DNA from 2 places in the Glaciecola sp. G7-5 genome. Region 1 is predicted to be linked to the other one. Evidence: predicted binding sites of a transcription regulator. Region 1 holds the regulator's gene; the other holds the start of a gene.
The links. The regulator FNR, encoded in region 1, switches genes on or off when oxygen is low (the NO sensors DNR and NnrR bind a similar motif). The targets are predictions, from matches to a motif close to TTGATCTAGATCAA.
Positions count from the first base shown of each region.

Region 2: the regulator FNR is predicted to act here: its motif matches at 1,436-1,449, upstream of apt (adenine phosphoribosyltransferase).

Region 1 is NZ_CM147892.1:3,649,692-3,654,110, forward strand. It holds gene AC0L6H_RS16100 (DUF2987 domain-containing protein) at 1-205, shown strand, start outside; gene rssA (patatin-like phospholipase RssA) at 218-1,228, opposite strand; gene ttcA (tRNA 2-thiocytidine(32) synthetase TtcA) at 1,236-2,132, opposite strand; gene fnr (fumarate/nitrate reduction transcriptional regulator Fnr) at 2,209-2,943, opposite strand; gene AC0L6H_RS16120 (sulfite exporter TauE/SafE family protein) at 2,962-3,639, opposite strand; gene ccoS (cbb3-type cytochrome oxidase assembly protein CcoS) at 3,639-3,848, opposite strand; gene AC0L6H_RS16130 (heavy metal translocating P-type ATPase) at 3,939-4,419, opposite strand, start outside.
Region 2 is NZ_CM147892.1:2,720,934-2,725,352, reverse strand. It holds gene dnaX (DNA polymerase III subunit gamma/tau) at 1-677, opposite strand, end outside; gene apt (adenine phosphoribosyltransferase) at 685-1,221, opposite strand; gene AC0L6H_RS12000 (cation:proton antiporter) at 1,644-3,497, shown strand; gene AC0L6H_RS11995 (TRAP transporter large permease) at 3,583-4,419, opposite strand, start outside.

The DNA of each region.
Region 1 (4,419 bases):
TGTCGGCGGCTTCATGTCATTTATGATGCCGAAGGTCAGTGGCTTAACTTTTCAATTTGCTGATAAAGAGTTGCAACACGATCTGGACAACGGCATGAAAATAAGTAATGGAAGCTTAACAATAAGTGCAGATGAAATTGATAGCTTGAAGTTGATTAAGTTACCTAAGGCGCCCATGCGTATAACAGCGAAAACAACAAAATAATAGTTAACGGGACTATTTAGTCCCTTTGTCATTATTTTGTGGCGCCAACTCAGGTGCTATAGTGGGTTGTTCACCTGGGGCAATGTTTGCTGGGTCTTCACCGCGCTCCTCGAGTTCGTCTTTGACTTTGATATTCAATTGATATTGAATTTGTTCGGCAAGCCTATACACCGCATCTCGTCCTTCTTTAGACATTTCTTCAGCACGGTGGAATTCAAGCAAACCGACATCTCTTAATTGAGGCTCAATAAGTAAATCCGGCGGATCGCCACCTAAACGCGAGCGTGTGACTCTAGCTTGAAGTATTTCTAGCGAACTACTCATTACACTGACTATGCCTGGCGCTTGTTTTTTATTTGGTTTCGGGTCAGGGGAAAACCATTGTTTCATAAAACCACCGCTAGCATTACTCAAAAAGCGGTCTGTCTTTTGTTGATTAACCTCATGATCATGTTCAAAATTTTCAATCAACTGTGGCCTGAAATCAGCACTAAGATTGATGGCAATAACAAAGTCCGCACCTAACTGACGACATTGGTTTACCGGAACGGGATTAACTACAGCGCCATCGACCAACCATCTACCTGCATGCTCAATCGGTGGAAATAACGCTGGGATGGCACATGACGCTTGGATAGCATCGCTTATATCACCTTTGTTGAACACCACCTCTTTGCCAGAATACAAGTCGGTAGCCACTGCTGTGAATGGTAACTTCATCTCTTCAAATGTAGGAGCGCAAAATTCTTCTTTGTGCTTGGTAAATACTTTTTGTCCGCTGGCAATACCGCCTCGCCTAAAGCCCAGTCCTAATAAGCCAAACACTTGCCAGTCAGTAAGTGAATATGCCCATTCCTCTAACTCATCTAATTTACCGCTTGCGAATGCAGAGCCTACATATGCACCAATTGAACAACCGGCGACGACATCAATTTTAACCCCTAAATCCTCTAGGGCTCTGATGATTCCAATGTGCGCCCAACCTCTTGCTGCTCCTGCGCCTAACGCTAAGCCAATTTTCATGTTTACTCTACTTTAATTCTATTATTGAAACCAGATCGTCAATATCTTGAGATTCTGCTTTAGGCAGTTCAGGCGTATCAAATGCGATGTCGCCTTCACCATTTATTCGTGTTTGTACACTAAGGTCTGTAAAGTCAAACAAGGTCTGATCTAACATATGCGAAGGCACAATATTTTGCATTGCTTTAAACATAGATTCAATGCGTCCTGGGAAGCGTTTTTGCCAATCTTGCAACATTAACTTAATGTTTTTGCGTTGCAAATTTTCTTGCGATCCACAAAGATTACAAGGAATGATAGGAAAACAAAGCGTATCTGCGTATTTTTGAATATCCGCTTCAGTACAATAGGCAAGGGGACGAATAACAACATGCTCGCCATTGTCACTTACCAGTTTTGGTGGCATTGACTTTAATCTTCCACCATAAAACATATTTAAAAACATGGTTTCTAACATGTCATCACGATGATGACCTAATGCTATTTTCGTTGCTTCCAACTCTTTCGCTGTACGATACAAAATACCGCGGCGCAGTCGAGAGCACAGTGAACACGTGGTTTTGCCTTCAGGTATTTTGTCTTTGACGATTGAATAAGTATCTTCTTCAACAATCTTATATTCAATCCCTAAGCCATCTAAATAGTCAGGTAGAATGTGCTGCGGAAAACCAGGTTGCTTTTGATCGAGATTGACCGCTACTATGCTAAAAGAGATAGGGGCGATGCGTTTAAAATACATTAATACGTCGAGTAGCGTGTAACTATCCTTGCCGCCCGATAAACAGACCATGACCTTGTCACCGTCTTCAATCATATTAAAGTCAATGATTGCTTTACCGGTCTCGCGACGAATACGCTTTTGAAGCTTATTAAAATTGTATGTAGATTTGAGTTTAGCTGACATGAGCACTTCACAATAACGAAAAACCTGCTAAGTATACAGCAAGCTTATTCGTTATTGCATCACAATGTGGGGATATTTAGCCTACTGCGGTAAACGCAATATCATTTTCTGGAATACGTTGCTTTATTCCATCAAAATCAATAATGCTAATTAATTTACCGTCGACTTGGATTAGGTTTTCTTTTTGAAAGCGCGTTAACAAGCGAGAAATCGTTTCTACCGTTAAGCCTAAATAATTGCCAATTTCGTTTCTTGTCATCGACAGATTAAATTGTTTGGCTGAGTAGCCTCGTTCATCAAAACGCATCGATAAATGATTAATAAAATGCAATAAGCGTTCTTCAGCGCTGCGCTTACTCAATAACATAATTAAATTATGATCATGTTTAATTTCTGAACTCATAAAACGCATTATTTGTTGACGTAACTTAGGGTAATTACTCGAAACTTCTTCTAAGGTTTCATAAGGCAATTCGCATACCATGGCTGTTTCAAGTGCTTGGGTATAGCTTTGGTGAACTTCGTCTTTCAAGGCATCAAAGCCGATAATATCGCCAGGGAAATGGAAACCAGTAACTTGCTCAATGCCGTTTTTGTCACTTATGTAGGACTTAAATGAACCAGAACGTACCGCAAACAAAGAATGAAACTTATCGCCCGCATTAACCAACTTATCATGCTTTTGCAGAGGGCGTTTACGTTCAATAATATCATCGAGAGAATCTAACTCATGTTTATTTAAACTCACTGGAAGACACAAATGACTGAAAGTACAACTCTGACAATGTATTGATAACTCTTTATTTGACATGGGCTCTCTGCTGTTTTGCTATTCCAAGTTTGTTATACCTTGAAACAAATCGAAAATCAAAATTATTGCAAATAAAAACAATAAACTGGCAATCGTAAGTCGCGTCGCTTTGTGTTGCAATATCGGAATAAGGAAACTAGCTCCTAAACTGCTCGCAACCAAAGCGGGTAATGTGCCTAAACCAAAACAAAGCATGAACAATGCGCCTTGCACTAGGCTGCCACTGGCCAGTGACCATGTAAGTGCCGAGTAGACTAAACCACACGGTAACCAGCCCCAAATCATTCCGTAAAGTATGGTGTACCAAGGACTTTTAAATGGGATTAATTGCTTCGCAATTGGGGCTAAATGCTTCCATAGCTTAGCACCTGCCTTTTCGAAATAAATAAGACCTTTGTATATATCACTGATATAAAGAGCAAGTAGTAATAAAAATATAATGCTTAAACTTTGCAATATCAGTAAGCCTGTAACCACACTCGATGAGAAAAGGCTACCCAACCAACCCGTGAGTGCTCCAGCAATAGTGTATGAGAAAATACGCCCAGCGTTGTAGCTCAGAATATAGGGCGTGTGTGACGTGTTTTTAGGTACGGCAAAGGTAAACGCGCTTGCTATTGGTCCACACATGCCTATACAGTGGACTCCACCTGCGAGCCCAATAAGAAATGCCGAAAAGTAACTAAATTCAGACACTATTGTTTGCTTTCTTTGTCTGTTGTATTGTCTTCATTTGGTAGGTTATTCGCTTCTTTATTTTGTTTAATATCATCATCAAACAGTATGCTGTAACCTTGCCTTTCTAAATCATCAAACTGATTTGATTTAACTGCCCAAAAAAAGATGCCTATTGCGATACCAACAATTATTATCGCCAAAGGAATTAATACATAAATGATACTCATCACTGATACCTTGTTGTTACTTTTTATGTAGATGGATAACATAAAAAGCATGTTATTTATCATACCTTGTGTATTTACTACTTGGCTAGCTTAGCGCATTAAACGTGTTGAATTATATACCACAACAATCGAACTAAGCGACATACCTAAAGCCGCTTGCCATGGCGTTAGCCAACCAACAACTGCAAAAGGGAGAACCAAAAAATTGTAAGCTAAAGCCCAAGCAATATTTTGCTTTATTTTGGACTTTGTTCTCTTTGCCATGACTAGTAGGTCAACAACTGATTGTAATTTTGGATTTAGTAATACAATATCGGCCGCATTTTTAGCAAGGTCTGAAGCGTTGCCTACCGCAATGGATACGTCAGCTGCTGCCAATACGGGAGCATCATTGATACCATCACCCAGCATAACAACCCGTCGTTCTTTCGCCTGAAGTTTGCCGATGTAATTTAGTTTTGCCTGAGGGGTACTATCCCCAACAGCATTGTAAATGTTTAATTCCTCTGCAACTTTGTTGACATTAACTTGAGTATCGCCACTTAATATAGTGAGTTCATGACTGCCTAAT
Region 2 (4,419 bases), 930 kb from region 1:
GCAATAGCTTGGTCGGTAAGGCTTAAAGAATCACGAATACTGCCCTGAGCAGCACGTGCCAATTGGGCCAGTGCTGTTTTCTCATATTGAATTTGTTCCTGCCCTAAAATATAGGCTAGATGGCCTTGAATTTGGTCGGTAGTTAAGGCTTTTAAACTAAACTGTAGGCAGCGTGATAGCACTGTAACTGGCAGTTTTTGCGGATCGGTCGTCGCCAGCAAGAATTTTACATGTTCGGGCGGTTCTTCGAGGGTTTTCAAAAGAGCATTAAAGCTATGCTTAGAGAGCATATGTACTTCATCTATCAAGTACACTTTGTATTTACCGCGGGTTGGCCTGTATTGCACGTTGTCGAGAAGTTCACGGGTATCTTCTACTTTCGTCCGTGACGCAGCATCAATTTCGAGCAAATCTACGTACCTGCCATCGCTAATATCAACGCAAGTATTACATACGCCGCAAGGATTGGCACTTTGGCCTTTTTCGCAGTTAAGACTTTTTGAAAAGATGCGCGCAATGGTCGTTTTACCCACACCTCGTGTACCTGTAAACAAGTAAGCGTGATGTAGCTTATCGTTTTCTAAAGCATTACTTATGGCATCAACAACATGTTGTTGCCCCACTAGTTCAGAAAACGTCTGTGGACGCCATTTTCTTGCCAGAACTTGATAGCTCATCGGCTAATTAGTCTCCGTCGAATTCGCAAACACAATAAGGCGTAATATTAGCAGCTTTTAATTTTGCTTCGCCGCCAATGTCCGGTAAAGAAATAATAAATCCAGCATGCTCAACAATACCACCTAAACGCCGAATTAAGGTTGCAGTGGCTACCATAGTACCGCCGGTCGCGAGTAAATCATCAATCATTAAAACACGATCACCTGGGCTTATCGCGTCTTTATGAATTTCTAGTTCGTCTGTGCCATACTCTAGTTCATATGACTCAGAGATAACTTCACGCGGCAACTTTTTAGGTTTACGTACAGGCACAAAGCCAACACCGAGTTCTAGAGCTAAGGGCGCCCCAAATAAAAAACCGCGGGCTTCTGTGCCAACGACCTTATCAAATTTAAGATGTCCGTATTGGGCTTTCAGCAAATTAATACAAGCTTGAAAAGCCTCATGATTTTGCAATACGCTAGTAACATCACGAAATAAGATGCCCGGCTTAGGGTAATCAGCTATGGTGGTTACCGCATTTTTGATTAGTTCTTGTGACACACTTTATCCTTTTATGTGTTTCTTATTATGGCTTTGATACTTAATTACTGAAAAAGAAAACGTACCATCCTGCTATTATGTGCAGCAAAGGGAATGCCACTAACGCTCCGACGATACCTAAAAAATACCACCAGTTAAACACTTCTTTAAACTCGGCATTATCACCCATAAAATAAACCTTAATGTACTAAAATTTTTGGAGGGTGAATACTACTTGATCGAGATCAAAAAAAATAGGCTTGTATTAGGAATTTACTATGAAAGATAGTGCTGACATGTAACAAAAACATTCTAGTAAGACTTTAGTACATTCATCTAAATGCTATTTTGTTAGCGTATGGTTTGTATAGCGGCGCAAATACACCTAAACTACGATTCCACTTCAACTCGTATCCTGTATTCAAATAAGAAAAGGACTATTCGTGAGCGATCTAACACTTCCACTTGTCTTGGTTGGACTTTTTTCAATAGCGTGCCAGCTGTTCGCGTTTAAAATAAAAGTCCCGGCCATATTGCCACTGTTGATGGTTGGTATTATTGCAGGCCCTGTAACGGGTTTAATAAATGCCGATACGCTTTTTGGCGACTTGCTTTTCCCCGTGGTTTCTTTGTGCGTCGCCATCATTTTATTTGAAGGTGCATTAACCCTGCGCTTTAAAGAGTTAAGTGGGCATGGGTCGATGGTGAGAAATTTATGCACGATTGGGCCGATTGTGACCATTGCCATTGTTGCCCCTATTACACATTATACTATTGGAATATCGTGGGAACTTGCCTTTCTTTTTGCGGCACTTATCACGGTAACTGGCCCTACAGTGATTGTTCCGATGCTGCGCACTGTGCGACCAAGTGCTAAGATTTCGAATATTCTGCGCTGGGAAGGGATTATAATTGACCCAATTGGTGCCTTACTCGCTGTCATCGTATTTGAATATATCGTTTCTTCTCAAAATGCATTAGAACACTCACTGCTCGCTTTTATTACAACCGTAGGCGTTGGTGCACTTATTGGTGCTGCCAGCGGATATCTGCTTGGGCTTGCTATGCGCCACAAACTTATTCCACATTACCTATTAAACACGGCAGTACTGACTATTATGCTTGGCGTATTTGCAGCATCAAATATGCTCGCCCACGAATCAGGCTTAATTACGGTCACCATTATGGGCATGTGGCTAGCCAACATGAAAGACGTTGATGTTGATGATGTACTCGAATTTAAAGAAACCTTAAGTGTTTTATTAATTTCTGGCCTATTTATTTTACTTGCCTCACGTATCGACGTGAGTTCGTTATCGCAATTAGGTTGGCAAGCGGCAATTTTATTGATCGTCATAATGTTTGTGGCAAGGCCCGTATCTGTGCTGATTTCTTCTGTAGGGAGTAAGTTAAGCTGGCAAGAACTGTCTTTACTGAGCTGGATTGCACCAAGGGGGATCGTAGCGGCCGCAGTATCAGCCCTCTTCTCGTTAAAGCTAGAAGCATTAAATTACGCGCAAGTTGAAATTTTAGTACCCATGGTATTTTTGGTTATAATTGTTACCGTGGTATTTCAAAGCTTGAGCTCTGCAAAGGTCGCCGAGTGGCTCAAAATCAGGTCTCCTGAACCCAACGGCTTATTAATTTTTGGTGGCGGACAATTTAGCCGTGAGCTTGCAAAAGAACTGCAAAATCAAAAAATTCCGGTTTGTTTGGCAGATACGAACTGGGAAACCATTAGCCAAGCGCGTATGGATGGCATTCCTAGCTATTTTGGCAACCCCATATCAGAGCATGCTTCACGACATTTAGATACGTCGTTATTTGGCAGAGTGCTGGTGATGTCTCCTTATAAACAAATCAATCCTTTGGTCACTTTTCATTTTGAGCATGCTTTAGGGAAAGGAAGTGTATTGGCCTTAAGCAATAATGAACAAGCCGCACGACCAAGCCACCAAGTCTCTGAAGACTACAGTAAAAAATTGACATTATTTAATGAAGACGCAACTTATCGTCGACTGATTAACTATGTCAATAAAGGCGCTGTAGTAAAAACCACAAAGCTTTCAGACAACTTTAGTTACGCAGATTATCAGGCTGAATATGACAAACGACTGATTCCACTTTGCGCCATTTTACCTGATGGAAACGTAGAGATATTTAACACCCTAACGAAGCTAAAACCCAAGCCAGAATGGAAGATAGTGAGCTTAATCAAGGCCGATTCAAAAACGGTTTCAAAAACCGCCCCTAAAACTGATAGTACAGCACCTGAGGCAAAAGAAGGTAAAGCGTAAGGCTAAAAATATACTCGGTGACGTCATAACAACGTTCACCGAGTATCATTAATGCAATATACCTATACGTCGTTTGCAGTTTGCCTTACTCTATTAAACCAACCAATCTAGGCAACCATTCACTTATAGCAGGAATAAAGGTTACCAGTAGCAAACAGACAAACATAGCGGCGTATAAAGGCAACAACGGTTTAGTTACTTCACCAATACTCGTTTTGCCAATGCTACAACCCACAAATAACACGCTCCCCACAGGCGGAGTGCACAACCCAATTGACAAGTTTAATATCATCATAATACCGAAATGTAAGGGCGATACGCCCATTTCAAGCATGACCGGCATTAAGATTGGCGTGAAAATAAGCACCGCGGGTGTCATATCCATAAACGTGCCCACAACAAGCAGCATAATGTTAATAAGCAGCAGTATAATCAGCGGGTTTTCAGATAAAGTTAGAATAAATTGGGTAAACTGTTGGGGTATAAACTCATACGACAACATCCATGACATCGCTGCACTTGCGCCAATCAGCAACATAACAATCGCTGTGGTTTGGACTGACTTTAAAAATATGGTGGGTAAATCGGCAAAGGCAATTTCTTTGTAGACACCTACCGAAAGTAATAAAGCATATAAAACCGCAATGGCGCCCGCTTCAGTAGGTGTGAAATAACCCCCAATGATACCGCCAATCACCACCACAATTAAGAACAAACTAGGAATGGCTGCAAGCAAATGATGTACACCCTCTGCAAAGCTATACTTTAATCCTTTCGGCAAATTATTACGTTTCGCATAATAAGCACACATGACCATTAGCCCACAAGCGACTAAAATGCCAGGTAAATAACCTGCCATAAATAATGCTGCTATCGACACTCCGCCACTCGCCAGTGAAAAGATAATTAATATATTACTAGG